Regions from separate parts of the Streptomyces sp. cmx-18-6 genome, predicted to be linked through region 4. Evidence: riboswitches for the same ligand, from Rfam matches in the RefSeq annotation. Region 4 holds a riboswitch; each other region holds the start of a gene.
The links. A riboswitch is a leader RNA that binds a small molecule or an ion and turns the genes downstream of it on or off. The one in region 4 is predicted to bind cyclic di-AMP.

Region 1 (7,063 bases), on a different contig from region 4:
GTGGGACGGTTCCGTGCCGGCGGGATCCCGTGTCGTGCTTGTCGCCGCCGGTGCGCCCGCCCCACGCTGGTGCCGTTCCACCCGATCGATCCACCAGACCGATTCCTCCGAGCCGTCCATCCGGCCGATCCGCCGGACCGATCTGCTCGGCCATCCGAACGGGGAGTTCATCCATGCGCACCACCCGCACCGTCCGCACCGCACTCGTGGCCGCCGCGGCCACGGGCCTGGCCGTCACCGCCCTGTCCACCGCACCGGCGGCGGCCGCGCCCGCCGCCCCCAAGTTCCTCTCCGCCGGCCAGTGGCCCGCCTCCCTCACCCCCTGGACCGCCGGTCCGGTACGCAAGGGGCTGCCCGAGTACGGTTCCGTGTGCACCGCAGGAATCACCCCGGCCGCCGGCACCCGGCACCGGGACTTCCGCACCGAGCTCGACACCGGGGCCCGTCAGACGAACACGGTCGCCCCCACCGAGGCCAAGGCCAAGGCCCTCACCGCCAAGCTCCGGGCCGGCCTCGCGAGCTGCCTGGACCGGCTGAAGGAGCAGGATCCCGGCCTCGAGGGGACGAGCCGATACCACGGGCGGGTGAACGTGGAGGAGGGCGCGTACGTCTACAGCGTCGACACGTCCTACCCGGAGATCGGCTCCACCGACATCGCCCTCTGGTCGGTGGGCCGGGACGGGCGGACGGTCACCGTCCTGGAGTGGGGGCAGCTGGGAGATCTGGCCGGCGCACCGCTGAAGGGGTTCAAGAAGACCACCGGCGTCGCCGTCGCCAAGCTGCACTGAGACACGGACGGCGGACCGGCCGGAGCGGCCCCCGGCCGGTCCGCCGATGTGCGCGGCCCCCTCGGCGGGGAGCATGCTGGCTGTGTGACCCGGCACGATGCGACCCGGCCCACCCCGTCCCCCGGCAGCGGGGCGCCGGCCGGGGGAGACGACAGCGGCCGAGTACCGGACGAGCTGTCCCTCGTACTCGCGCAGGGGGTCGTCAGCGCCGTCGAGTCGGCCGGGGGCTACGCGGGCGGCGTCTACCTCCGCACCGGCACGCCCGGGCTGCTGCGCCTCGCCGTGCTCGCCGGGCTGCCGGGGCAGCTGTTCCGGCCCTGGTGGCGGATGCACGTGAACCGGCCGTTCCCCGTGTCCGAGGCGTACCGCACGGGGCGGCCCGTGCTGCTGGCCGACGCGGAGGAGGCCATGCGGCGCTTCCCGCAGCTGATGGCGGGGCTGCCGTTCCCGTTCGGCTCGCTGTGGGTCCCGATCACCGGCCCCGCCGGGTCCATGGGGGTGCTGGTCGTCCTGCGGCCCGCCACCCCGGGCGAGCAGGTCGCTCCCGCGGACGGGGAGCGGCTGCTGCGTCTGGGCACGCGCCTCGGGGCCGCGCTGGCCGACCTGGAGTCCCGGGGCCTGCCCGTCGTCTGGGAGGGCGAGCCGATCCCCGTACAGCTGCCGGCCGCGCCCGCGCCGCCGGTGCGGGTCGGCCGCTTCGACTGGGACCTCCACTCCGGGGCCCTCACCGCGGACGACGACCTGTGCGCGATCTTCGGTACGGAGCCGGCGGAGTTCCCCGGCACCGTCGACGCCCTCGCGGAGCGCCTCGTGCCGGAAGACGTGTACGGGCTGTGGGCGCTGGCCCGGCAGGCGGTGGAGTCGGCCGATCCGGTGGTCCGCCGGATGCGGCTGCGCGGCCCGGACGGGAGGTACCACCTGCTGGAGCTCTCCGGCCGCTGGACCCACCCGGACGGGCAGGGCGGCGCGAGCCATCTGACCGGTTTCGTGGTCGACCTCGGCGCGGGCCCCGTCGTCGCGGAGGCGGCGGACCGGCTGCCCCGGGGGATCGTCTCGCTGGACCGGATCGGGCGGATCACGTACGCCAACGGGCTCGCGGAGGAGCTGCTGGGCCACTCCCGGGCGGAGCTCGTCGGCCGGGTCGTGTGGGAGGTCCTGCCGTGGTTCGGGCATCCGGCGTACGAGGACCACTACCGGGCCGCCCTGATCTCCGACGAACCCGTGCACTTCCTCGCCCGGCGGGCCCCGTCGCTCTGGCTCTCGGTCTCCCTGTACCCGGGCCACGACGGGCTCAGCGCCGTGTTCCAGGCCACCGAACAGCCGGCGTACGCCCCCGGCTCCGTCACCTCGCCGGGCCTCGGCATCGGCTCCTCCGCCGACCGGTCCTCCGCGCTGTACCGCCCGGTGGCCCTGGCCATCGCCCTCACCGAGGCGGTCACGGCCCGTCAGGTCTCCGCCGTGGTCACCGAGGAGCTGCTGCCCGCGTTCGGCGGCCGGCAGCTCGCCATCTACCTGCTGAGCGAGCGTCACCTCCACCTCGCCTGGGAGACGGGGTTCCCCAAGGGGTTCCTCGACCGCTTCGACGGGGTCGGGCTCGACGTCAGCATCCCCGGGGTGGAGACCCTGACCACCGGCCGCCCGATCTTCTTCGAGTCCATGCAGCGTCTGGCGGACGCCTATCCGGGCATCCCGATGGACGCCGACGTCGGGGCGCGCGCCTTCCTGCCCCTGATCGCCTCCGGGCGGCCGGTCGGCTCGTGCATCCTCGGCTTCGACCGGCCCCGGGGCTTCAGCCCGGAGGAGCGCACGGTCCTGACCGCCCTCGCCGGGCTCATCGCCCAGGCCCTGCAACGCGCCCAGCGGTACGACAGCGAGTCGGCCCTCGCCCGTGGGCTCCAGGACGCCCTGCTGCCGCACCGGCTGCCGGAGGTGGACGGCGTCGACACCCTGGGGCGCTATCTCTCCGGCACCCAGCACATGGAGGTGGGCGGCGACTGGTACGACGTCATCGAGACCGGCCACGAACTCGCCCTGGTCATCGGCGACGTCCAGGGGCACGGTGTGGCGGCGGCCGCGACCATGGGGCAACTGCGCAGTGCGGTACGGGCGTTCGCGCTCAGCAACCACGACCCGCAGGAGGTGATGAGCGGCACGAACCGACTGCTCATCGATCTGGACCCGGGACAGTTCGCCAGTTGCTGCTACATCGTCCTCGACCCGGTCACGGGGCGCGCCCGTGCCGTGCGCGCCGGGCACCCGCAGCCGGTGCTGCGGCATCCGGACGGCCGGACCGAGGTGCTGGACCTGCCCGGCGGCATCGTGCTCGGCATCGACGGCCAGGCGACCTACCCGGTCACCGAGCTGCGGCTTGACCCGGGGGCGGTGCTCGCCCTGTTCACGGACGGGCTCATCGAACGACCCGGGACCGACATCGACGAGGGCATCGAACGGCTGCGCGCCACGATCGCCGGGGTCGGCTCGGTCCCGCTGTCCGAGACGGCGAACCGGGTGATCGGGGAGGCCAGGCAGGCCACCGACCGCCCCGACGACATCGCGCTCCTGCTCGCGGCCCGCTGGACGCACATCCCCCGGAAGCCGCCGCCGCTCTCCCGCGACGCCGCCCCGCCGGGCCTGTGGCGGACGTTCCGCGGGCCGGGTCCGGGTGCAGGTCAAAGGCCGGGGCCGGGTGCTGGCGGCACGGCGAGCGCGCCCCGGGCCCGGCCCGACGGGTGACGGTCCTGATCAGCCCTCGGGAGGGCCGCTCCGATCAGCCTTCGGAGGGCTGATCGGATCAGCTCTCGGGGCGCCGCTCGGCCGGGACGAAGGCGCCGGACGCGTCGAGCATGCCCTCGCGCTCCACGACCTTGATCCGCTCACGGCCCTGCGCGACGCCGAGCGCCTGCTCGTGGGCGTCCAGCTTGTGCCAGCCCTCCCAGGTCGTGTAGCGGACGTTCCGGCTCTCCAGGAAGGCTTCGACGGCCTCCGGGGCGGGCGTCGCCGGCTCGGCCAGACGGCCGGCCGCGCGGTCCTCCAGGACACAGGCGACCGTCTCGTTGGCGTCGCCCTTGGTGTGACCGATCAGGCCGATCGGGCCGCGCTTGATCCAGCCCGTGACATAGACGGAGGCCATGTGCTCGCCCCCGGCGATGACGCGTCCCGCCTCGTGCGGGACGGTGCCGGAGCCCACGTCGAAGGGCAGCTTGGGCAGCTCCTCCGAGTAGTAGCCCACGGCGCGGTAGACGCTCTGCATGTCCCAGTCGGTGAACGTGCCGGTGCCCCGGACGTTGCCGGTGCCGTCCAGCTCGGTGCGCTCGGTGCGCAGCGCGACGACCTTGCCGTCCTCGCCGACGATCTCGACCGGGGACTCGAAGAAGTGCAGGAACAGCTTGTGCGGGCGGTCGCCGACGTCGCGGATCGCCCAGTTCTCCAGGGTCTGCGCGACCATGTTGGCCTGCTTGTTCTCCCGCCGGGTGGCGATGGAGCCCTCGTCGTAGTCGATGTCCTCGGGGTTGACGATGACCTCGATGTTGGGGGAGTGGTCCAGCTCCCGCAGCTCCATCGGGCTGAACTTCGCCTGCGCCGGGCCACGCCGCCCGAACACGTGCACCTCCAGTGCCTTGTTCGCCTTGAGGCCCTGGTACACGTTGTCCGGGATCTCGGTCGGCAGCAGCTCGTCCGCCGTCTTGGCCAGGACCCGGGCCACGTCCAGCGCCACGTTGCCGACGCCGAGGACGGCGACCTTCTCCGCGGTGAGCGGCCAGGTGCGCGGGACCTCGGGGTGGCCGTCGTACCAGGAGACGAACTCGGCCGCGCCGTAGGAGCCGTCCAGCTCGATGCCCGGGATGTCCAGCGCCCGGTCCGCCTCCGCGCCGGTGGAGAAGATCACGGCGTCGTAGAAGGACCGCAGGTCGTCCAGGCCGATGTCGTGCGGGTAGCTGACATTGCCGAAGAGGCGGATCTGCGGCTTGTCCAGCACCTGGTGCAGCGCCTTGACGATGCCCTTGATCCGGGGGTGGTCGGGCGCCACGCCGTAGCGGATCAGCCCGAAGGGCGCGGGCATGCGCTCGAACAGGTCGATGGAGACACCCGGGTCCTGGCAGACCTCGGATTTGAGCAGCGCGTCCGCAGCGTAGATACCGGCAGGGCCGGCTCCGACAATGGCGACGCGGACGGGGCGTGTCATGGCGTGGTGATCCTTAAGGCGGGCGGACGCGGGCGGGTTACAGCGTACGTCGGAGGTAAGGCTTGGCTTACTCGTCTCCCCCCACACGGTAAGCCAAGGTCTCGCGGGGCGCTGGAGCGGCCCTGGGGAGCCGCCCGAAAAGTCCGTTTCTCGGCGGAGATATGGGCGATTTATATCTTTTGGTCGTCTCTTCCATAAAGGGGCTATTGATTGGCTTGAGGCTTTTGGGGCCTCGCATTTCGGTCACTCCCGCACGGAGTGGTGAGCGTCACGTCCGAAGGCGCGGACGCGTATGCGGAGGGTTCGGTTCCCTTCTGCGCCAAGAAAGTTGACAGTGCGACGGAACGGGCGCGTCCGGGAATTCCTTTTTTCGATCTTGCGGAAAAAGATGATCCGGAATTGCAGGGCTTGTTCTGCCCGGTCCTTTTCGCCTACGGTCACGGTCAATCCGGATGGAACGCCGAATCCTGCCGCCGTCCGGGAATCCGAAACCCACTCACGCACGGCAGGAGCGGGGGACCCAGGTAAGCCGCCGATCCGCTATCCGGACCGGCTCGGGGTGAAGTCGCATGCCATGCGGCCAGACATCTCCCGTCTGAACCCGACAGCTCACCTCGTAGGCGCCGGAGAGGAAATTCCCCATGCCCGCACAGGGTAAGCACCGCCGTACCAAGTCCGTCTCGCTGAGCCGCGGCATCGCCGCGGTGACCACGGGCGGAGCCGTTCTGGCCCTCCCGCTGCTCGGCGCCGCCACCGCCTCCGCCGCACCCGCGCACTCCGCCGCCGAAAAGGCCGTGGCTCCGGTTTCCGTGAGCGCCCAGGTGAATTCCGTGACGAAGGCCGCGTCCGCCGAGCATTCCGTGGCGGCCGGCGAAACGCTTTCCAAGATCGCCCGCGAGCATTCCGTCAGCGGCGGCTGGAAGAAGCTGTACGAGAACAACCGGAAGGCCATCGGGGAGAACCCGCACCTTATTCACCCGGGTATCACGCTGACCATCGGCGCGAAGGCCGCTGGCGCTCCGTCAGACGCCAAGGCGGGCAAGGCTTCCCCGTCCGCCGACCGCTCCGCGACGACGAAGCGCGCCGACCGCTCCGAGCGCACCGCCGCCGCCCCCGTGGCGAAGGCCGCCCCGGCTGCCGCCGCGCCCACCACGTACACGAACGACCTCGACGGCTGGATCAAGGAGTCGCTGGCGATCATGGCCGAGCGCGGCATCCCCGGCAGCTACGAGGGCATCCACCGCAACATCATCCGCGAGTCCTCGGGCAACCCGAACGCGATCAACAACTGGGACTCCAACGCGGTCAAGGGCACCCCGTCCAAGGGCCTGCTCCAGGTCATCGACCCGACGTTCCAGGCGTACCACGTGCCCGGCACCTCGACCGACAGCTACGACCCGGTCGCCAACATCACCGCCGCGTGCAACTACGCCGCGGACCGCTACGGCTCGATCGACAACGTCTTCGGCGCGTACTGATCTCCCGTACGCGGCACCCCGAGGGGCCCCGGACCATCCTCTGGTCCGGGGCCCCTTCGGCATGCCGCGCTCACCTCACCTCTGCCATCGTCCGGAGAGGAGGTTCACCTCTGCCGTTGTCCGGAGAGGAAGTCGCGCCAGGCCGCCGCGGAGACGGTCAGCGGGAGGCGGCGGCGGTCCTTGGAGTCCCGGACCGACACGCCTTCGAGGTCCGGTCGGGCCTGGGCCTCCACGCAGGCGTCCTCGAAGTCACCGCTGTAGCTGCTCCTGTGCCATGCGTTCGGCGGAAGAGGCATGAGGGGCCTTCCTGGTGGTGGTGCACATGCGGGCCGACCTGATCACGTCTGTGCGAGTATAGGATCAACAGGCGCTGGAAGTAAGGTCTGTTGGCACACTTCAGAGTGATCATGCACGGGGGCGGATGATGTCGAGCGGCGCACGGTCTTCACCGTGGACGGCAGCGGAAATGGACTCCTACGAGCGCGCGCGGGCCTTGCTCAGCGCGCTGATCGCCGCCTACAGCGGCCGGATCGGTGAGACGTCCACCCGGCAGGAGGCGCAGGCCCTGCGCGCCGAGCGCGCGCCCTTTCTGGCGGAGCGGGACAGCCTGACCG
Region 2 (7,063 bases), on a different contig from region 4:
CGGGTTCCTCGCGGCGGTGGGCGGCGTGGCGCGGGCCGCATCGGCGGCGGGCGCGCGGGTGCTCGCCTCGCCGGACGACGTCGCGGCGCTCTTCGACAAGCGGCTCTGCCACGCCCTCCTGGCGGACGCGGGCGTCCCGGTGCCCGCCTCGCCCACGTCCGGGCCGCAGGCGCCGCCGGTGCGGGACTGGTCCGACGTACGGGCGCTCCTGCGGGAGCACCGGATGCCCCGGGCGTTCGTGAAGCTCGCCCACGGCTCCTCCGCCTCGGGGGTGCTGGCGGTGGAGACCGCGGGCCCTGGCCGGGTCAGGGCGAGCACCTCGGTGGAGCGGGACGCGGAGGGGCGGCTGTTCAACTCGCTCCGGGTCCGCCGCTACACCACGGAGCGGGAGGTGGGCGCGATCGTCGACGCGCTCGCCCCGGACGGCCTGCACGTCGAGCGCTGGCTGCCGAAGGCGTCCCAGCGGGGGCGGGTGGCCGATCTGCGGATCGTGGTGGTCGGCGGCCGGGCGACCCACGCCGTCGTCCGGACGAGCCTGTCCCCCATGACCAACCTGCACCTCGGGGGCGCCCGCGGCGATCTGGACGAGGTCCGGGCCGCCGTGTCGGCGGTGGGCGGCTCCTGGCGCGAGGCGCTGGCGATGTGCGAGCGGGCCGCCGCCTGCTTCCCCGGGACGCTGTGCGTGGGCGTCGACCTGCTGCCGGCCGCCGGCTGGCGGCGGTTCGCCGTGGGCGAGGTCAACGCCTTCGGCGACCTGCTGCCGGGGCTGACCGGTCTGCCGGGCAGCGGAGCCGAGGGCCTGGACACCTATGCGGCGCAGGTCGCCGCCGTACTGGACCGAGCGAGGAACGACCATGCCGTCACGTCTCCCTGAGCCCCCGCGGCTGGACCCTCCGCGCCCCGATATGGCCGAGGTCGTGGGCAGCCATGACCTGCTGCTGGTCACCCTGGACACCCTGCGCCACGACGTCGCCGTCGAGCTGGCCGCCGCCGGCCGCATCCCGAACCTCGCCCGGCGCCTGCCCGGCGGCGTGTGGGAGAAGCGGCACGCGCCGGGCAGCTTCACCTATGCCTCGCACCAGGCGATGTTCGCCGGGTTCCTGCCGACGCCCGCCGCCCCCGGCCCGCATCCGCGCCTGTTCGCGGCGCGCTTCGCGGGCAGCGAGACGACGGCGGACGGCACGTTCGTCTTCGACACCCCCGACCTGGTGTCGGGGCTTGCTGCCGAGGGCTACCGCACGGTGTGCGTCGGCGGGGTCGGATTCTTCAACCGGCAGGGGCCGCTGGGGTCGGTGCTGCCCGGCATGTTCCAGGAGAGCCACTGGGAGCCGGAGTTCGGCGTCGCGTCGCCGACCTCGTTCGAGGAGCAGGTGGCCAGGGCGGAGAAGGTCGTGGCGGAGCTCCCTCGGGAGCGGCGGCTGTTCCTCTTCGTCAACGTGTCCGCGCTGCACCAGCCGAACTGGTTCCACACCCCGGGCGCGACCCGTGAGGCGGGCGACTCCCGGGCCACGCACGCGGCCGCCCTGGAGTACGTCGACCGGCACATCGGCCGCCTCTTCGCCGCGGCGAGCAGCCGCCGCCGGTGTTTCGCGATCGTCTGCTCCGACCACGGCACGGCGTACGGCGACGACGGCTACACCGGCCACCGGCTCGGCCACGAGGCCGTCTGGACCGTGCCGTACGCCCATTTCTTCCTCGAACCACCCGCACCGCTCGAACCGGGGGCCGCCCGATGACCACCGCCACCACCGCGTCGACCACCGCCGGCGCTCCCGCGCCCCCCGCCGTCAGGCCGTACGAGAGTTACGTCTACGCCTATCCGCACAAGACGGCCTACCGCCCCCTGGCGGACCGGCCCGCGCTGCGCGAGCTGTGGGCGGCGGAGCCCAAGAACGCCCTGTCCCTCTACCTCCACATACCGTTCTGCGAGGTCCGTTGCGGCTTCTGCAACCTCTTCACGCGGATCGGCGCGCCCGACGAGCTGACGACCCGGTATCTCGACGCCCTGGACCGGCAGGCCGCAGCCGTACGGGACGCGCTCGGCGACGACGGTCCGGTGCGGTTCGCCGCGGCGGCGTTCGGCGGCGGGACGCCCACCTTCCTGACCGCCGGTGAGCTGGAGCGGCTCTGCGACATCGCGGAGAAGCGCATGGGCGCGGACCTGCGCGCGGTGCCGCTGTCGGTGGAGACGTCCCCCTCCACGGCGACCGCCGACCGGCTCGCGGTGCTGGCCGACCGGGGCACGACCCGGGTCAGCATCGGTGTGCAGAGCTTCGTGGAGGCCGAGGCGCGGGCCGCCGTCCGGCCGCAGCGCCGGGCCGAGGTGGAGGCGGCGCTCGGCCGGATCCGGGACGCCCGGATACCGGTGCTGAACATCGACCTGATCTACGGCATCGACGGCCAGACCGAGCGCACCTGGCTCGCCTCGCTGGACGCGGCGCTGGCCTGGCGGCCCGAGGAGCTGTACCTCTACCCGCTGTACGTCCGCCCGCTGACCGGCCTGCACCGGCTGGGCGGGATGGCGAGCGGCCCGGAGGCGGAGGCCCTGGAGCAGGCCGCCTGGGACGAGCAGCGGCTCCGGTTGTACGCCGTGGGCCGCGACCATCTGCTGGCGCAGGGCTACGAGCAGGTGTCGATGCGGATGTTCCGCCGCGCCGACGCCCCGAGCGCGTCGCGGGAGGGCCCCGAGGACTACGCCTGCCAGACCGACGGGATGATCGGCCTGGGCTGCGGGGCCCGCTCCTACACCGCCGCCCTGCACTACTCCTTCGACTACGCGGTGGACATGCGGGAGATCCGCTCCATCATCGACGGGTTCACCGCCGCCGAGGACTTCTCCCGGGCCGAGGTCGGCCGGTACGTCGACGCGGCCGAGGCCCGCAGGCGTCATCTCCTCCAGTCGCTGCTCCAGGCGGCGGGGCTGCCCGTGGACGACTACCGCGCCCGCTTCGGCACGGACCCCCGCGAGGACTTCCCCGCCGAGCTGGAGCGCTTCGCCGCCCTGGGCTGGCTGGACGCGGGCGCGCCGGTCGGGCTGCTGCGGCTGTCCCCGCTGGGCCTGGCCCACTCCGACGCCCTGGGCCCGGCGCTGTTCTCCCCCGGGGTGCGGGCCGCGATGGCCGCGTACGAGCGGAAGTGAGCGGGTCATGGACCTGACGATCCTGTACCGGGGCCCGCTGGCCTCGTGCGACTACGACTGCCCGTACTGCCCGTTCGCCAAGCGGCGGGACACCCGGGCGCAGTTGACGGCGGACCGGGAGGCGCTGGAGCGGTTCGCCGGGTGGGCGGCGGCGCAGACCGGCGACCGGCTCTCCGTGCTGTTCACCCCGTGGGGCGAGGGGCTGGTGCGCTCCTGGTACCGGCGGGCGCTGACCGAGCTGTCCCACCTGCCCCACATCGGCCGGGTGGCCATCCAGACGAACCTCAGCGGCCGCACGGAGTGGCTCGCCGCCGCCGATCCGGAACGCGTCGCCCTCTGGTGCACGTACCACCCGGGGCAGACGCCGTACGAGCGGTTCCTCGGCAAGTGCCGGGAGCTGTCGGCGCGCGGGATCCGCTACAGCGTGGGCGTGGTGGGGTTCGACGCGCACCTCGACGAGGCGCGGCGGCTGCGGGCGGCGCTCCCCGACGAGGTCTACCTCTGGGTGAACGCGGCGGAGGGGCATACGTACACCGACGCGGAGGCGGAGCGGTGGACGGAGCTGGACCCGCTCTTCCCCTACAGCCGGCATCCGCACCGCTCGGCCGGGCTGCCGTGCCGGACGGGTGAGTCGGTGGTCTCGGTGGACGGCGACGGCACGGTGCGGCGCTGCCACTTCGTCAAGGCCGAGCTGGGCAACCTCTACGACGGCAGCTACCGCCGGGCGCTCGGGCCGCGGGCCTGTCCGCTCGCCGTGTGCGACTGCCATATCGGCTATGTGCACCTGGAGACGCTGCCGATGTACGACGTGTTCGCGGGCGGTGTGCTGGAGCGGATACCGGCTGCGCCCGGCGCGGGACCGCCGCCTGCCGGGCTCGTGGGGCCGAGCCCGGCCAGGCGTACGCTGCCTCTGCTGGAGCCGTGACGGGCTACAGCGGCAGCAGGTCCGGGCGCTTCGCCTCGACGTGGTCGCCGGACGATTCGCCGCGCAGCCGCCGGCCGATCCACGGCACCAGGTACTCCCGCGCCCACTGGATGTTGTCGCGCCGCTCGTCGAACGGGCGGCGCTGGGCCTGGGGCGGCCAGGGCTGGTCCGGGTCGGCCGGCACGTCGTGGCCGAGGACCTGGGCGGCGCGCAGCGCGACCCGGGTGTGGCCCTCGGGCGACAGGTGGAGCCGGTCGGCGTCCCAGGCGCGCCGGTCCTGGACGGAGCGCAGCGACCACAGGTCCAGCACCGGGCAGTGGTAGCGGTCCGCGATCGCCCGGAGGTGGACGTTGTACGTGGCGATCTTGCCGCGCATGTGGCGCAGCACCGGAACGCCCCGGGTGTCGAAGCCGGTGGTGACCATGACCGTGCCGACCGCGTTGGTCAGGTCCGCGACGGCCCGCTCGAAGCGCTCGGCCAGATCGTCGGGGTCGGCGCCGGGCCGGATGATGTCGTTGCCGCCCGCGCAGAAGCTGACCAGGTCGGGGGCCAGTTCCTTGGCGCGGGGGAGCTGCTCCTGGACGATCTGGTCGAGGAGGCGTCCGCGTACGGCGAGATTGGCGTAACGGAAATCGCCGTGCCGGGTCTCGTCCGGGTTCGTCGCCGCGTCGGGGGCCGGGAGCCGGTCGGCGAGCAGAACCGCGAACCGGTCCGCCCAGCCGACGAAGGCTCCATCGGGGCCGGGATCTCCGACGCCTTCGGTGAAACTGTCCCCGATCGCCGCGTACGACCCGATGATGTTCTGCTGCTGGGTTCTCGAATCGTCTGCCACAAGCGCATATCCTGCACCGTTCAATGTGACCTACGCGACCGTAATACGGGGTTGACGGGAGGTGAGATAGACCACCCGGTCAGATTTCGGTAAAGCCGGAATAAGTGGAGGGGCGGTGCGCCGCCGCGCACCGCCCCTCGATCACTTCTTACGCCCCTCGGATCAGAGGGAGACGCCGTGCCCGCGCAGGTAGGCGATCGGGTCGACGTCCGAGCCGTAGCCCGGGCCGGTGCGGACCTCGAAGTGGAGGTGCGGGCCGGTGGAGTTGCCGGTGGAGCCGGAGAGGCCGATCTGCTGGCCGCCGGTGACGGTCTGGCCGGCGGAGACGCTCAGCGAGGACTGGTGGGCGTACTGGGAGTACATGCCGTCCTCGTGCCGGATGACGACCTCGTTGCCGTACGAACCGCTCCAGCCGGCCGAGACCACGGTGCCCGGGCCGATGGCGTGGATCGGGGTGCCGGAGGCGGCCTGGAAGTCCGAGCCGGTGTGGTAGCCGCTGGACCAGCTGGAGCCGGAAGCGCGGTACTGGGTGGTGACGTTGGCGTTGGCCAGCGGGGCGGTCCAGCCGGAGCCGGTCGCCTCGGACGAGCCGGTCTGCGCGGAGGCGCCGGAGCCCTCGGAGTCGTCCGCCGAGATGGTGTCGCCCTTGGGGGCTTCCTTCGGCGCGGCCTTGGGGGCCGGCGCGGCCTTCTTCGGGGCGGCCTTGGGAGCCGGGGCGGCCTTCTTGGCCTCCGGCTTCCCGGCCTCCGAAGGAGCGGTGGAGCCGGACGCCTTGGCGCCGATGGTGAGCTTCATGCCCGGGAAGATCAGGCTGGGGTTCTCGCCGACCGCCGAGCGGTTGTCCTGGTACAGCTTCTGCCAGCCGCCCTTGACCTGGTGCTCGGTCGCGATCTTCGCCAGGTAGTCGCCGGAGACGACGGAGTACGTCTTCGGGGAGGTCTTCGCCGTGGCGGGCGCGGACTGCGGCGCGGTGTGCGCCGCGGCCGGCGAGGCCGCCGCGGGCTTGGCGGCGGGGGCCGCCTTCTCCGCCGCGTGCGCGCCGGTGGCGCCGATCAGCGGGAGGGCGAGTACGGCGCCGCCGGTGCCCGCGGCGAGGACGCCGCGGTGGATCGGGCCGGACTTGATACGACGGTGCTTACCCTTTGCGGGCATGGGGAAGTTCCTCTCCGGCGCCTGCGAGGTGAGCTGTCGGGTTCGGGCTGGAGATGCCCGGTCGCCGTGGCGACTTCACCCCGAGCCGGTCCGGATCTCTCCGGGCCGGCGGCTTACCTGGTTCCCCCGCTCCTGCCACGCGTGAGTGGGTGGGTGCGAATTCCGGTCGGCGGCAGGATTAGGCGGTCCGCCCGGATTGACGGTGACCGTAAACGAGTCAGGACGACAGGAACAAGCCGTCGGTTGCCTTGCGGAATCATCGATTCAATTGCGCCGGGGATTTCCCGTCACACTCCGTGGATTACGGATCTTGGCTTTCCGTGCGGATCCCGGGAAACGGTCGGACGGTCATCGCCACGGACCGTCACGGATATGATCCCGCTCACCTGTCGAATCCCATCTCACCCATAAGCGGGGCATGTTCTGAGAAATACACCAATACGGACATGCCGCGAGAGTCCTCACTGACGCCCCATCAGCACAGGCTCCGTGGACGGCCGGGTCGGCGCTCGTCAACCGTGATGATTTTCCGGGGAATCGATGTCGTATCGTCACGGGAGCGCCCTCGCCGGAGAGCCGCGCCGCCACCGAAGACCCCAGGAGCCCCCGTGACGCAGCAGGTGCCGCAGGTCCCGCCGACAGAGACCGCACTGACCGGAGTCCGCAACTTCCGCGACGTGGGCGGGCTCCCCACGGCGGACGGGCGCAGCACCGCTTTCGGCCGGCTCTACCGCAGCGGCCATCTGGCGCACGCCACCGCCGAGGACGCGGCCTTCCTCGGCGGCCTCGGGCTGCACACGGTCTTCGACTTCCGCAACTCCGCCGACCACCGGCTCGACGGGTTCGACATCGAGCTCAGCGGTGTCCGCAATGTCAGCATTCCGCTCTCCGACCCCGCCGATGGGGCCGAGTTCTGGCGGCTGGTGCGCGACGGGAACATCGAGCAGCTGCGCTCGGTCCTGGCGAACGGCAAGGGCGTCGAGCGCATGGTCCACATGTACCGGTCGACCATCGT
Region 3 (7,063 bases), on a different contig from region 4:
AACTACGATCGCTACGGAGACGGCACCGCCGCCTTCGTACGGGATGCGCTGACGATCTACGCGGAACACCGGCTCTCCGACTGACCGCCGAGGGCGCGGCGTTCCCCGCCGCTTCCCCCTATTCGGCCGATGACGAGTCGCGCACGGCGCGGCTCCGGGAAGCCTGGACGGGGCGCGGTACCGTCCGCAGCCGTGGCCGGACCGGGCAGGAGCACACAGGTGGGGATGGCGGATAAGGGGCGTGGACGCCTGAGCGGGAGCTTGGGCGTCCCGGGCCGCGGCATGTCCGGTTCCATGGGACGGGCGATGTCCGGCTCCGCGAGCCGTGCCCTGTCCGGTTCCGCCGGGCGGGGGCGGCCGGTGGTGGCCCGGAGCGCCGGTACGCGGCGGTTCGTCCGGCTGCTGCCGCTGCTCCTGATCGGCGGCGGGCTGCTCTTCGACTCGCTCGCCCCGCCCAACTTCACCGCCGTGCCCCTGTTCGTGGCCGCGCCGCTGATCGCCGCGCCGTTCTTCTCGCTCGCCAGCACGATCCGTACGGGTGTGGCCTCGGTCCTCTCCGTCATCGCGATGCGGCTCTCGGACGGGACGTCCACGCACGTCGTCCCGGTCATCGAGATGATCACGGTCCTCACCGCGGCGGCTCTGGCCCTCGTCATCAACGGGGTCGTGCGCCGCAGCAACGAGCAGCTGGCCTCGGCGCGGGTCATCGCGGAGACCGCCATGCGGGCCGTGCTGCCCACCCCGGCGGAGCGGATCGGCGGGCTCCAGGTGGCGGCGCGGTACGAGGCGGCGCAGGCGGACGAGTTCGTCGGCGGGGACCTCTTCGCGGTGGCCGACACCCCGTACGGCGTACGCCTGGTGGTCGGCGACGTACGCGGCAAGGGGCTGGACGCGGTGGAGGCCGTGGCGGTGATCATCGGGGCGTTCCGGGAGGCCGCCGAGCAGGAGCGGTCGCTGGAGGGCGTCGCGCAGCGGCTGGAGCGGGCGCTCGCGCGGGAGGGCACACGGCGGTACGGGCTGGACGCCATGGAGGGGTTCATCACCGCCGTACTGGCCGAGATCCCGCCCGGTTCGGCCTCGCTGCGGCTGGTCAACCGCGGGCACCCGGAGCCGATCCTGCTGCACGCGGACGGGGCCCTGGAGGTCCTCGCGCCGTCCGTGCCCGCGCTGCCGCTGGGGATGGACCTCGGGGTGTGGCCCGACCGGTCCGACGAGTGGGAGCTGCCCGCCGGTTCGACGCTGCTCGCCTTCACGGACGGGCTCTCCGAGGCGCGGGACGCGAACGGGGCCTTCTACGACCCGGCGGCCCGGCTGCGCGGCCGGATCTTCCCGGGGCCGGAGGAGCTGCTGTCGGCGCTCACCGACGACGTACGGCTGCACACCGGAGGGCGGTCCACGGACGACATGGCGCTGCTCGCGGTGAGCCGGCCGGCGGAGGGGCAGCCGGTGCGGCGGACCACGGTGAAGATCGTCGGACGGGGCGATGACACGGTGCGTGACTGAAGGGCATCGCTCCGCATAACATTTGACATACCGTCAGAAAAAGTAGTGTTGCCGAGCCACCGTCAAGTCGCCCGTTTCCACCCGCTTGTAGCCGGTAAGTCCGTGCCGGGGCCGTTAATGATCAACAGGAACGGCTTGGAATCGGGCCCGTCCGTCTATTAACGTTCGATAACGCAGCGCGGTCGTCCCAGCCGTCGTCAGAGACGGCGCCGTGCGCGAGCGCCGAATTCCGCAAGGAAACCGGGGAACCACCTACATGGGGTGAATCGGGCACCTGCGTCTCGTGAGAGGCGGAGGGGCCCGTAGGAGACCTTCCTGCTCCGAACCCGTCAGCTAACCCGGTAGGCGAGAAGGAAGGAAAGGAGTGCGCCCACGTGGCGTCCAACAAGCCTGCCCCTGAGGCCCCGTCACCCTTCAGTGTCGACACCTTCGGTGACGAGGAACGGACGTGGGAGGAGTGGAATCCCACCGAGGAGTCCATCCGTCCCGTGCGCGGCAGGCACCGCGTAGCCAAGCAGCGGGGGCTCGCCCGTAGCTCCACCGTCCTCGGGGTCGGCGTCATAGCGGCGGTCGGAGCGGGTGGCATGGCCACCGCTCAGGACAAGGCACCCGTCTCCATCTCTCTTCCCGATTCCTTCGTGGACAACCTCCCCGACGCCAAGTCCCTTCCCGGCGTCGGGTCCTTCATGTCCCAGGAGGCCGAGGCGGCCCCGGTCGTCGCCGCCTCCGCGCCGCTCACCACCGCGGGCATCACCACCGCCGAGGCCGAGCAGGGCACGACCGACGCGGGCGAGGCCCTGCGCGCCCGGATCCTCCAGCAGGCCGAGCAGCAGCAGGCCAGCGCGGACGCCGAGGCCAGGGCCGCCGAGGAGGCCGCCGCCGCCGAGAAGGCCGCCACCGAGGCGAAGAAGCAGCAGGACGAGGCCGAGGCCAAGGCCAAGGCGAAGATCGCCGCCGAGAAGAAGGCGGCGAAGGAGGCGGCGGCGAAGAAGGCCGAGGAAGAGCGCCTCGCCAAGCTCCGCGCCAGCTACACCCCGCCCACCTCCGCGTACACGCTCACCTCGACCTACGGCCAGTCCGGCGCGATGTGGTCCTCCGGCCAGCACACCGGCCTGGACTTCGCCGGGGCGGCCGGTTCGCCGCTCAAGGCCGTGCACGGCGGCACGATCACCTCGGCCGGCTGGTCCGGTTCGTACGGCTACCGCACCGTCCTCCAGCTCGATGACGGCACGGAGATCTGGTACGCCCACCAGTCCTCGATCGACGTCTCGGTCGGCCAGCGGGTCGACACCGGCGACACCATCGGCCGCATGGGCGCGACCGGCAACGTGACCGGCGTCCACCTCCACCTGGAGGTCCGCACCGCGGGCGGCTCGGCCATGGACCCGGCGGCGTGGCTGAACAGCAAGGGCCTGGGCGTCTGAGCCTGGCGGTCTGAGCCGCTTCACGCCCTCTCGTGCGCCCTCGCGGTTGTAGGCGCGCCCCCCGAACCCCGGCAGCCCTGACGCTCACCCCCCGACGTCAGGGCTGCCGGTCTGTCCGGGGACCGTATTCCAGGGCGGGGGCCAGGGTCAGGGCCGGGGTGCCGGGGGCAGGGTGAGGAATACCCGGCTCCGCCTCCGCCGTTGAACACGCACATGACTTCACTGCGTACGCTCGGCAGCTCCGACCTCCAGGTCTTCCCCCTCTCCCTCGGCGGCAACGTCTTCGGATGGACGGCGGACGAGGACCAGTCCTTCGCCGTCCTGGACGCGTACGCCGCGGCCGGCGGCAACTTCATCGACACCGCCGACGCCTACACCGCCTGGATCGAGGGCCACCAGGGCGGCGAGTCGGAGACCGTCATCGGCAAGTGGCTCGCCTCGCGCGGCAACCGCTCCGACATCGTCGTGGCCACCAAGGTCGGAGCCCACCCCGACTACAAGGGGCTCTCCGCCGCCACCGTCAAGGGCGCGGCCGAGCAGTCGCTGCGCCGGCTCGGCACCGACCACATCGACCTCTACTACACGCACTTCGACGACGAGACGGTCCCGGTGGAGGAGATCGTCACCGCCCTCGACCAGCTGGTGAAGGAGGGCAAGGTGCGCCACATCGCCGCCTCCAACATCAGCCCCGAACGCCTCCAGGCATCCCTCGACTTCTCCGAACGCGAGGGCCTGGCCCGGTACGTCGCGCTCCAGCCGCACTACAACCTGGTCTCCCGCGACACCTACGAGGGAGCCCTCCAGGACACCGCCGCCCGCGCCGGACTCGCCGCCCTCCCGTACTTCGCGCTGGCCGCGGGCTTCCTCACGGGCAAGTACCGCCCCGGCGCGAACGTGGAGAGCGCCCGCTCCGGGAAGGCCGGTGGATACCTGGAGTCGGAGCGGGGGCCCAAGGTGCTCGCCGCCCTCGACCGGATCGCCGCGGAACGGGACGCCGAGATCGCCACGGTCGCCCTCGCCTGGCTCGCCGCCCGCCCCACGGTCGTCGCCCCGATCGCCTCCGCCCGCACGGTCGACCAGCTCCCCGCGCTCCTGGCCGTCGCCGACCTGCACCTGACGGACGATGAGGTCGCCGCGCTCACGGAGGCGTCCGCCTGACCCGCCCGGCGCTCGCCCCGCCTTACGGGGGAGGCGGGGTGGGGCCGGACCGGGGGCCGGACTGGGGGTGCGGGTGCGGGTACGGGTACTGATGCTGGGGCGGGACCGGGCTGCCGTGGCCGGGGCCGTACCCCTGGCCGTAGCCGTGGCTCTGTCCCTGCCCGTGGCCGTACTCGGGGCCGTAACCCTGGCGCCGGCCCTGCCCGTAGCCGTATCCGGGTCCGTACCCCTGCCCGTAGCCGTATCCGGGTCCGTACCCCTGCCCCTGGCCGTATCCGGGTCCGTACCCCTGCCTCTGGCCGTATCCGTAGCCGTACGGCATCGGCGGCCGGGCGTGGGGGCGGGGTCTGGTGCTCGTGACGCGGGCGGCGTGGGTGAGGGCCGGGCCCGCGATGGCGCGGCGCTGCCAGAGGTGGTGCAGCAGTTCCCGTTCCCGCTCGGCGAAGTCCGGGCCGACCGCGCCGTGGCGGGCCCGGCGGCGGAGGCCCGCCAGGGAGGTCGCGAACGACTCGTACTCGGCGACCGCGCGGGCCGCCGCCCGGCCCCGGGACCGGTCCGGCATCCCGTGCCAGTGACGGGCGATGTCGCGGGCCACGCCCCGGGCCCGCATCGAGGAGAGCGCCTGCGGTTCGGCGGGGCTCAGCCAGCCGGCCGCCGCGTACACCGGCAGTTCGGCGGCGAGCGCACGCAGCTCCCGCTGGCGCGACCAGATCGCCAGCCACGTCACCAGGCCGAACAGCGGGACCATCACCACCCCGTACACCGCGTAGAAGCCGAACGGGCCGAAGACCGTCGAACCGTTCCACAGGGCGTGCAGGCCCATCGCGAGCAGCAGGCCGAGCAGCGGCAGGGCGATCCGGCGGAACCGGTGGCGGCGGGCGCTGACGGCCGCGAAGCCGAAGCCGAGGCCGGTGAGGACCGTGAACAGCGGATGCGCGAACGGCGACATCACGATCCGTACGAAGAACGTCCCCACGGTCACCGAGGCCAGCCCCGAACTGCCCAGGTGCTGGTCCTCGCCGAAGGCGTTGCCCAGGTAGAGGATGTTCTCGGTGAAGGCGAAGCCCGTCGCGGTGAAGCCGGCGATCACGATGCCGTCGACCACCCCCCGGAACTCCCGCCTCCGGAAGACGAAGACCAGGAGTACGGAGACCGCCTTGGCGCTCTCCTCCACCACCGGGGCGATCACGGTCGCCCCCAGGGTGTCGGCGCTCGCCGGATCGGCGGTCGCGGTCGCTATCCAGCGCATCGCCAACGAGTTGGCGATGATCGAGACGAGGGCGGCGGCGCACGCGCCCCAGGCGAAGGAGAAGAGGAGATTGCGCCAGGGGCCCGGTTCGACCCGGTCCAGCCAGCGGAAGGCCGCCATCATGAGCGGCACCGGAAGCACCGCCAGGCCGAGACCGACCAGGAACCCCTCCGGCCCGGTCTCCTCGCGGACCAGGGCGAGGATCACCAGCCCGCACAGCGCGAGCGCCACGATCACCGCCCCGGCGCGGAACACCTTGCTGCGCCACACCATGCCGACGCGGCGCGGCCGGTACTTCCATCGGCCGCGCTCCGGCACGGCTCCCAGCACCTCGTCGAGGCGCTGCTCGTGGAGGACCGGGACCGCCGGCTGCCGCTGCTGGTACTGCACGGAACCGTCGGACACCCCTCGACCCTAACGAGCGGCACTGACAACCGGCGACGGTGCATCCGGCCAGGACGGCTCAACGTTCGGCCGGGACGTCCTACCGTTCGGCCGGGACGCGGCCGTCGCAGGCGGTGCGCCGGGTCCGGTCCCGTGTCCCGGCCCCGAAGCGTGCGTCAGACACGGGCGAACAGCAGGTCGTGCACCACATGGCCCTTGTCCAGGCCCTGGCCCTCGAAGCGGGTGAGCGGCCGGAACGCGGGGCGCGGCGCGTATCCGCCGTCCGCCGCCGTGTTCGCGAAGCGGGGGTGCGCGGTCAGCACCTCCAGCATCTGCTCCGCGTACGGCTCCCAGTCCGTCGCGCAGTGGATGATCGCCCCGGGCTTCAGCACCGGGGCCACCAGGTCCAGGAACTCGGGCTGGATCAGCCGCCGCTTGTGGTGCCGGGCCTTGGGCCACGGGTCGGGGAAGTAGACCCGCAGGCCGTCGAGCGACTCGGGGGCCAGCATCTCGCGCAGGAGGATGACCGCGTCGCCGTTGGCCACCCGTACGTTGGTCGAGCCGGCCTTGTCCGCGAGGCCCAGCAGGTTGCCCTGGCCGGGGGTGTGGACGTCGACGGCGAGGATGCCGGTGCCCGGGTCCTCGGCCGCCATCTGCGCGGTGGCCTCGCCCATGCCGAACCCGATCTCCAGGACGACCGGCAGGCCGTCGAGGAGCTCGTGCAGATCCAGCACGTAGCTGCCGTCGATGTCCAGGCCCCACTTGGGCCACAGCCGCTCCAGGGCGTCCTGCTGACCGGTGGTGACCCGGCTGCGGCGCGGCTGGAAGCTGCGGATCCGGCGCTCGTGGTGCGAGCCGGCCGGGTCGGCGGCGGGACCGCCGGGGAAGCGGGGCTCCTGGCGCAGCCGGCGCGCACGCTCGAAGGAGGCGGCCCGCAGCGCGGCGGCTTCGTCGGCGGCCGTGACCTCGGCGGTGGCCGTGGCATCGGCGGCCGGGGCTCCGCCGGCAGCGGTGGCTTCGGTGGCCGTGGCCTCGTCGGCCATGACGTCGGCGGCCGTCGATCCGGTCGCCGACGCGTGGACCGTGGTGGCGTCGGCTGTGGCTTCGGCGTCGGCCGCCCCGGACTCGGGGGCCGCGGCGGTGCTGGGGTTCAAAGGCTGCTCAGACACAATGACCCGATTCTACGGCGGGCGGCCTCCACCCCGTCTCCCGAGCCCGGCGCAGCGCCCGCCGCGCCACCTCCCGTCCGATGGGCAGGGCCGCCGTCGCGGCGGGCGAGGGCGCGTTGAGCACGTGCACGGTGTGCGGGGCCTCGCGGATCAGGAAGTCGTCGACCAGCGTGCCG
Region 4 (7,063 bases):
CGACGCCGCCCAGTGCCTGGAGCAGCTCGGGGAGGCGGCGGCCGCGCTGGGGGAGTACCGCGCGGTCCTCCCGTTCTACGAGAACGCCTACGGCCCGGTCACCACCGACCCCGGCCGGGCCCTCGACATCCGGCATCGCATCGGCCGGCTGCTCCTGGCGGTCGGGGACCACACGGCGGGCCGGGCGCAGCTCCAGGCCCTGCTGTACGACGCGGAGCGCACGTACGGGCCGCACCACCCGCTCCCCGCGGACCTGCGCCGCCGCCTGAGCCACCAGCAGGACGTGCGGGGCGGCTGACCCGGATCCCCGGGGCGGCGGGCGCGGACCTTCGGGGCGGCTGGCCCGGCCCCACATCCCCAACTCCTCCCGAATCGTTGGTCGAATCAGTGGCACCGATCACATCCACTGCCTAACATCGATCACCGCAAGGCTTGTGCACCGATGCACAAACTCTCCACGGGAGGCTCCTTTGCACCGCCGTCGTCGCACCGCGCTCGCCGTCTTCGCCGCAACCCTGCTCGCGGCCCCACTCCTGGCCGCCTGCGGCAACGAGGCCCACCCCGGCGCCGCGGCCGTCGTGGGCGGCGAGCGCATCGAGGTCTCGGCGGTCCAGGCCCAGGCGGCCGACGTCCGCACCGCCCAGGAGAGTTCGCCCGAGGCGACCCAACTGGTCAACAAGTCGGGCCAGCTCAACCGCGCCAAGCTGCACGGGCTGATCTTCGGCCGCATCCTGGACAAGGCCGCCGACGACGCGGGCGTCACGGTCAGCCGCAAGGAGATCCAGGAGGCCCGGACCGCCGGCCGCGCGCAGTACGGCGGTGAGGAGCAGCTGCGGGCGATGATGCTCCAGCAGCGCTGGGTCGCCCCCGAGCAGATCGACGGCGACATGCGCCAGGAGGTCCAGCTGCCGAAGCTCGCGGCGGCGCTGAACGCGGACCTCGGCACGCCGGACGGGCAGCAGAAGGTCGGCGAGGCGCTGACCAAGGCGTCGAAGGCGCTCGACATCGACGTGAACCCGCGCTTCGGCACCTGGGACGACCAGAAGATGCAGCTGGGCGACTACAAGGCCCCCTGGATCACCCAGGTCACCGACTTCGCCCCGAAGGAACCGCAGGCGGGCGCCTGAGCCGCGCGGAGGGCCGGACACCCGCCCCGCCCCGCGCCGGGGGCCGTGCATCGGGCCGCTCCCGCCCCCGGGGCCCGTGGGGTGAACGCCCCCCGCGCGCCGGGTAGGTTCGCGGGGTGAACGCTGAAGCCCCCGGCGACCCCGGAACCACCCCCGGCGACTCCGGAACCCCTCCCGATCTCCCCGGCGACTCCGGAACTCCACCCGACCTCCCCGGCGACTCCGGAACCCCACCCGATCTCCCCGGCGACCCCGGCCGCATCGTCCTGCTCACCGCCAGCCACCGGGTCGCCCCCGGCCTGCTGTCCTGGCCGGCCTGGCAGACGCTGCACGCCGCCGACCAGGTCCTGGCCGCCGACCCCGGCCACCCCCAGCTGCCCTACCTCCGCGAGGCGGGCGTCCGCGTCGAGCACGCCGCGCCCCACGCCGACGAACTGGTCGCCGCCTGCGCCGGCGGCCGCACCGTCGTCGTCCTGGCGGGCGGCGAGGGCGACGGCCGGCTGACGGACGGCCTGGCCCGGCTCGGCGGCTCGGGCCGGGTGGCCATGCCGGACCTGGAGCTGCTCCCGGGCTCGTACGACCTGCCCGGCGCGCGCCTCCTGGACCTGGTGCAGGTCATGGACCGGGTCCGCCGCGAGTGCCCCTGGACCTCGCAGCGGACGCACAGGAGCCTCGCCAAGTACGCCATCGAGGAGGCGTACGAACTCGTCGAGGCGATCGAGGACGGCGACCGGGACGAACTGCGCGAGGAACTCGGCGACGTACTGCTCCAGGTCGTCTTCCACGCGCGCATCGCCGAGGAGGATCCCGAGGAGCCCTTCGCCATCGACGACGTGGCGGGCGGCCTCGTCGAGAAGCTGATCCACCGCCACCCGCACGTCTTCGGCGACGAGAGCGCCGAGACCCCCGAGGACGTCCACGAGCACTGGCTGCGCACGAAGGCGATCGAGAAGCAGCGCACCTCGGTCACCGAAGGCGTCCCCCTCGGCCAGCCGGGCCTTGCCCTCGCGGCGAAGCTCGGCAGCCGCGCCCGTACGGCCGGACTCGACGTCCCCCTCCCGACCGGCGACACCATCGGCTACGAGCTCCTCGCCCTCGCCGTACGCGCCGAGGCGACCGGCACCGACCCGGAGGCCGCCCTCCGCGCGGCGGCCCGCGCCTACCGCGACGCGATCGTGGCGGCGGAGACCGGTGGGCCGGACGTGCGGTAGGGGAGCGGGGCGGCGCGGCCGATAGCGTCGAGGGGTGAACGACAGCCTGCCCGACCGCCCCGCCGACGCCCCGCCCCCCGTCCGCCCCCACGACACCTCTCCCGCCGACGCCCCGGCCCCCGCCTGCCCGCACAGCGCCGACGCGTCCTCCGACGCCGCGAAGGGGAGCGCCCCCGCCCCCGAACTCTTCACCTGGGAGTTCGCCACCGACCCCTACCCCGCCTACGCCTGGCTCCGCGAGCACAGTCCCGTGCACCGCACCGCGCTGCCCAGCGGGGTCGAGGCGTGGCTCGTGACCCGGTACGGGGACGCCAAGCAGGCGCTTGCCGACGCGCGGCTCTCCAAGAACCCGGCGAACCACTCCGGGTCGGCCGCCGCCAAGGGGAAGACGGGCATCCCGGGGGAGCGCAAGGCGGAGCTGATGACGCATCTGCTCAACATCGACCCGCCGGACCACACCCGGCTGCGCCGGCTCGTGTCCAAGGCGTTCACCCCGCGCCGGGTCGCGGAGTTCGCGCCCCGCGTGCAGGAGCTGACGGACCAGCTCATCGACCGCTTCATCGAGGAGGGGAAGGCGGACCTGATCCACGACTTCGCCTTTCCGCTCCCCATCTACGCCATCTGCGACCTGCTCGGCGTCCCGCGCGAGGACCAGGACGACTTCCGGGACTGGGCGGGCATGATGATCCGCCACGGCGGCGGGCCGCGCGGCGGGGTGGCCCGGTCGGTGAAGAAGATGCGCGGCTATCTCGCCGAACTCATCCACCGTAAAAGGGAGAACCCGGGCGACGACCTGATCTCCGGGCTGATCCGGGCCAGTGACCACGGCGAGCACCTCACGGAGAACGAGGCCGCGGCGATGGCGTTCATCCTCCTCTTCGCCGGCTTCGAGACGACCGTGAACCTGATCGGCAACGGCACGTACGCCCTGCTGCGCCACCCGGAGCAGCGCGCCCTGCTGGAGGCTTCCCTGGAGGCGGGGGAGAGCGCGCTGCTGGCCACCGGAATCGAGGAACTGCTCCGGTTCGACGGCCCGGTGGAGCTCGCGACCTGGCGGTACGCCACCGAGGCGCTGACGCTCGGCGGGCAGGAGATCGCGGCCGGGGACCCGGTGCTGGTGGTGCTGGCGGCGGCCGACCGGGACCCGGAACGGTTCGCGGAACCGGATGTCCTCGACCTTGCTCGGGGTGACAATCAGCATCTCGGTTACGGTCACGGCATCCACTACTGCTTGGGAGCGCCGCTCGCGCGTCTGGAGGGCCAGGCCGCGGTGGCGACGTTGCTGAGACGTCTTCCCGGGCTGCGACTTGCAGGGGAAGCCGCTGATTTGCGCTGGCGCGGCGGGCTCATCATGCGGGGATTGCGCACGTTGCCGGTGGAGTTCGAGCCGGGGCGTCGCCTGGGTGAAAGTGACACGCTGTCACCTCTGTGACTTTCACGTGATCTGCGCTGCATCGACTTGTGACATGCGTTCGAGTCCCGCTAGGTTCACGGTTCGACGCGTCGGCCGCTGTTCACCGGTGGCCCGTCCGTCACTTGCGCAACAGCTTTACGCACGGCATGTGCCGCTTGTCGGTTACTGCACGTCAGTACCTGAACAGCTGCTCATCAGTTCCTGCTTGTCAGTCGCACGGAAGGCAAACCCATGGGCTCCGCGAACGGCAGACACCGCCGCCCTCGTCAGGCACCCGCCATCGTCGTCGCCGCAGGCGTGACCGGTTCGGCCATCGCCATCCCCCTTCTCGGCGCATCCGGCGCGCACGCCGCCGACGCCACCACCTGGGACCGGGTCGCGGAGTGCGAGAGCGGCGGCATGTGGAGTGCCGACCTCGGTAACGGCTACTACGGCGGGCTCCAGTTCTCGCAGGAGACCTGGTCGGCGTACGGCGGCACCGCCTTCGCGGACCGGGCCGACCTCGCCAGCCGCTCGCAGCAGATAGCCGTCGCCGAGAAGGTCCTGGGCGACCAGGGGCCGCAGGCGTGGCCGGGCTGCGCGGTGATCTCGGGCCTCGCGGTGGACGGCAGTCTGCCCGGCGTCGACCCCGGTACCGGGCCCTCCGCCGACCCGGGCCAGGACGCGACGACCGCCCCGGCGGACGAAGCGGACGAAGCGGACGAAGCGGACGAAGCGGACGAAGCGGATGAAAAGGGTGAATCCGAGGGTTCCGGCGAGGCTCAGGGCGAGACGGGCAAGGGTGGCAAGACCGGCAAGTCGGGCAAGGTCGGTGAAGCGGGCAAGACCGGCGCGGGGGAGGAGGAAGGTGAGGGCGGCGGCGCCGACCCCTCCGCGAAGCCCTCCCCTTCGCCCGCCACCGGCAAGACCGGCGGGGCCGGGAAGACCGGCTCCTTCGAGTCCCCCGACGCCTCGCAGCCCTCCACCTCCGCCCCTGACGCCTCGAAGGGCGACCGCAGCGGCGGCAAGCACCGGGGTGCCCCGGCTCCCGAGGAGGCCGGTGCGGCGGGTCGTGAGGACGGCCCCCGGGAGTCCGGCCGGCGCGCCTCGCGGGGTGAGGGTGACGCGCGGGACGGCGGCGCGGTCACCGCGGGCGGCTACACCGTGCAGCCCGGGGACAACCTCTGGGCGATTGCTGACGCACAGGAACTTCCCCAGGGCTGGTCCGGTCTGTACGAGGCCAACAAGGACCTCCTGGGCTCCGACCCGGACCTGATCCTGCCCGGCCAGAGCCTGGATCTGGGGCTGGAGCAGGGCGCTTCGGAAGGTGCCGGGGAGCGCGTCGAGGAGCCTGCGGCCAACTGATCCAATTCGGGAAAACACCCCGAAATCGCGGGTAGTTCAGGGACCTATGTCCACTTATGCGTAAGTGAGACATGGGTCTCTTTGCTTCAACTGGCGTGTCGCGTCCGCCCGCTCGGCGTTGATCCGCTCCGACCTGCGGAAACGGTCCGTCAGGGTGAGCAAGTAAGCGCCAATTAGACTAGTATGTCCATCTTTGAATATGGGGGTTGCCTGTGTTTACGGTCGGAACCGCTCGCACCGCGGGCCCCGACGACCGTCACGCCGAATCCTGCCGGCGGCCGAAGGGAACAGACGCGTAAAGCGCCGTAGGCAGGAGCGGGGGACCCAGGTAGGCCGCCGGGTCCGGACGGGCCTCGTCGAAGTCGGAAGACTTCGGACGGGACGTACGGGACCGGCTCGGGGTGAAGTCGTGCGCAAGGTCGCACGGCCGGGCAACTCATCAGCCCGAACCCGACAGCTCACCTCGTAGGCGTCGGTGAGGAGATCGTTCCATGCTGCTTAACAGCAAGGGCAAGCACCGCCGCCCGTCCAAGGCCGTCCGTCTCGCCACCCTGGCGGGCGTCACCGGTGCCGCCGTCGCGGTGCCGCTGATGGGCGCGACCAGCGCTTCCGCCGCCTCCGTCGAGACCTGGGACGCCGTCGCCCAGTGCGAGTCCGGCGGCAACTGGTCCATCAACACCGGCAACGGCTACTACGGCGGGCTGCAGTTCTCCCAGTCCAGCTGGGCCGCCGCCGGTGGTACGCAGTACGCCTCGCGCGCCGACCTGGCCTCCAAGGACCAGCAGATCGCCACCGCCGAGAAGCTCCTCGACCTTCAGGGTCCGGGCGCCTGGGCCTGCGCCGGCGCCGGCGGCCTCACCAACGACGGTGTGGACCCGGGCGTGAACACCGGCTCCGGCCAGTCGCAGAGCAAGCCCGAGCAGGCGCAGCCCGAGCGCAAGGCCGAGCAGCCCACCACGCGCAGCGAGCAGCGCAGCGCCCCGGCGGCCCCGAAGGCCGAGAGCTCCAAGAAGACCGTCACCACCCCGACCGGCGAGAAGGTCCAGAAGGGCGACGGCGAGTACAAGGTCGAGTCCGGCGACACCCTGAGCAAGATCGCTCAGAAGGAAGGCGTCAAGGGCGGCTGGAGCAAGCTGTTCGAGCTCAACGACGACATCGTCAAGGACGCGGACCTGATCTTCCCGGGTCAGCAGCTCCACCTGAAGTAACAGCCGGCTCTCCTCCCCGGAGGGAGGGGGTCCGGCGGCACCCTCCCTCGCACGGCTCCCCGGCCCGGCGCGCTCTCCCCCCGATGCGCGCCGGGCCGGGGTATCTCCCGTGGCCGGGGTATCCCCCGGGGGCGGGGCGTCTCCCGTGGCCGGGGTATCTCCCGGGCCGACACGTCTCCCGTGGGGGATTCGTTCACCTCTTGTCGTCAGGGCTTGTTACCACCCAGTAGATTTCTGGAGTTTTGCCCCGTGATGCAGGCCCTTGGGTCCTTTTTCGTCCCAGGAGACGGGCGGTCGGCCGACTGAGGAGGCCGGGCCGGTTAGGCTCGTGTCGCAAGGCCACCGTGACCGCAGTGACCCTGCACAACCAGTGTCATATCCCAGAAGGAGATGCCTCGTGCCGTCCATCGACGTCGTCGTAGCCAGGGAAATCCTCGACTCCCGGGGCAACCCCACGGTCGAGGTCGAGGTCGGCCTCGACGACGGCAGCACGGGCCGTGCTGCCGTTCCGTCCGGCGCCTCCACCGGTGCGTTCGAGGCTGTTGAGCTTCGCGACGGTGACCCCAACCGCTACCAGGGCAAGGGCGTCGAGAAGGCCGTCCTGGCCGTCATCGAGCAGATCGGCCCGGAGCTCGTCGGGTACGACGCCACCGAGCAGCGCCTCATCGACCAGGCGATGTTCGACCTGGACGCCACCGAGAACAAGGCATCGCTCGGCGCGAACGCCATCCTCGGCGTCTCGCTCGCCGTCGCGCACGC

Region 1: another riboswitch for cyclic di-AMP. It lies ahead of ACLJPL_RS26385 (transglycosylase SLT domain-containing protein); the one in region 4 lies ahead of ACLJPL_RS21835 (transglycosylase family protein).
Region 2: another riboswitch for cyclic di-AMP. It lies ahead of ACLJPL_RS09435 (peptidoglycan DD-metalloendopeptidase family protein); the one in region 4 lies ahead of ACLJPL_RS21835 (transglycosylase family protein).
Region 3: another riboswitch for cyclic di-AMP. It lies ahead of ACLJPL_RS15540 (M23 family metallopeptidase); the one in region 4 lies ahead of ACLJPL_RS21835 (transglycosylase family protein).

What each region holds. Positions count from the first base shown of each region.
Region 1 covers NZ_JAEBEP010000012.1:219,690-226,752, reverse strand. Annotated here, with positions in the region: gene ACLJPL_RS26400 (hypothetical protein) at 174-788, shown strand; gene ACLJPL_RS26395 (SpoIIE family protein phosphatase) at 873-3,521, shown strand; gene ACLJPL_RS26390 (FAD-dependent oxidoreductase) at 3,580-4,971, opposite strand; cyclic di-AMP (ydaO/yuaA leader) riboswitch at 5,420-5,609, shown strand; gene ACLJPL_RS26385 (transglycosylase SLT domain-containing protein) at 5,613-6,449, shown strand; gene ACLJPL_RS26380 (DUF397 domain-containing protein) at 6,554-6,745, opposite strand; gene ACLJPL_RS26375 (hypothetical protein) at 6,916-7,063, shown strand, end outside.
Region 2 covers NZ_JAEBEP010000003.1:283,014-290,076, forward strand. Annotated here, with positions in the region: gene ACLJPL_RS09410 (STM4014 family protein) at 1-874, shown strand, start outside; gene ACLJPL_RS09415 (STM4013/SEN3800 family hydrolase) at 906-1,736, shown strand; gene ACLJPL_RS09420 (STM4012 family radical SAM protein) at 1,733-3,139, shown strand; gene ACLJPL_RS09425 (STM4011 family radical SAM protein) at 3,147-4,064, shown strand; gene ACLJPL_RS09430 (SGNH/GDSL hydrolase family protein) at 4,069-4,896, opposite strand; gene ACLJPL_RS09435 (peptidoglycan DD-metalloendopeptidase family protein) at 5,059-6,048, opposite strand; cyclic di-AMP (ydaO/yuaA leader) riboswitch at 6,052-6,210, opposite strand; gene ACLJPL_RS09440 (tyrosine-protein phosphatase) at 6,657-7,063, shown strand, end outside.
Region 3 covers NZ_JAEBEP010000006.1:16,486-23,548, reverse strand. Annotated here, with positions in the region: gene ACLJPL_RS15550 (MerR family transcriptional regulator) at 1-84, shown strand, start outside; gene ACLJPL_RS15545 (PP2C family protein-serine/threonine phosphatase) at 226-1,503, shown strand; cyclic di-AMP (ydaO/yuaA leader) riboswitch at 1,714-1,866, shown strand; gene ACLJPL_RS15540 (M23 family metallopeptidase) at 1,878-2,927, shown strand; gene ACLJPL_RS15535 (aldo/keto reductase) at 3,141-4,085, shown strand; gene ACLJPL_RS15530 (PrsW family intramembrane metalloprotease) at 4,108-5,739, opposite strand; gene trmB (tRNA (guanosine(46)-N7)-methyltransferase TrmB) at 5,895-6,887, opposite strand; gene lhgO (L-2-hydroxyglutarate oxidase) at 6,880-7,063, opposite strand, start outside.
Region 4 covers NZ_JAEBEP010000009.1:103,102-110,164, reverse strand. Annotated here, with positions in the region: gene ACLJPL_RS21860 (protein kinase domain-containing protein) at 1-298, shown strand, start outside; gene ACLJPL_RS21855 (SurA N-terminal domain-containing protein) at 471-1,127, shown strand; gene ACLJPL_RS21850 (nucleoside triphosphate pyrophosphohydrolase) at 1,244-2,338, shown strand; gene ACLJPL_RS21845 (cytochrome P450 family protein) at 2,373-3,770, shown strand; gene ACLJPL_RS21840 (transglycosylase family protein) at 3,984-5,096, shown strand; cyclic di-AMP (ydaO/yuaA leader) riboswitch at 5,388-5,583, shown strand; gene ACLJPL_RS21835 (transglycosylase family protein) at 5,588-6,304, shown strand; gene eno (phosphopyruvate hydratase) at 6,702-7,063, shown strand, end outside.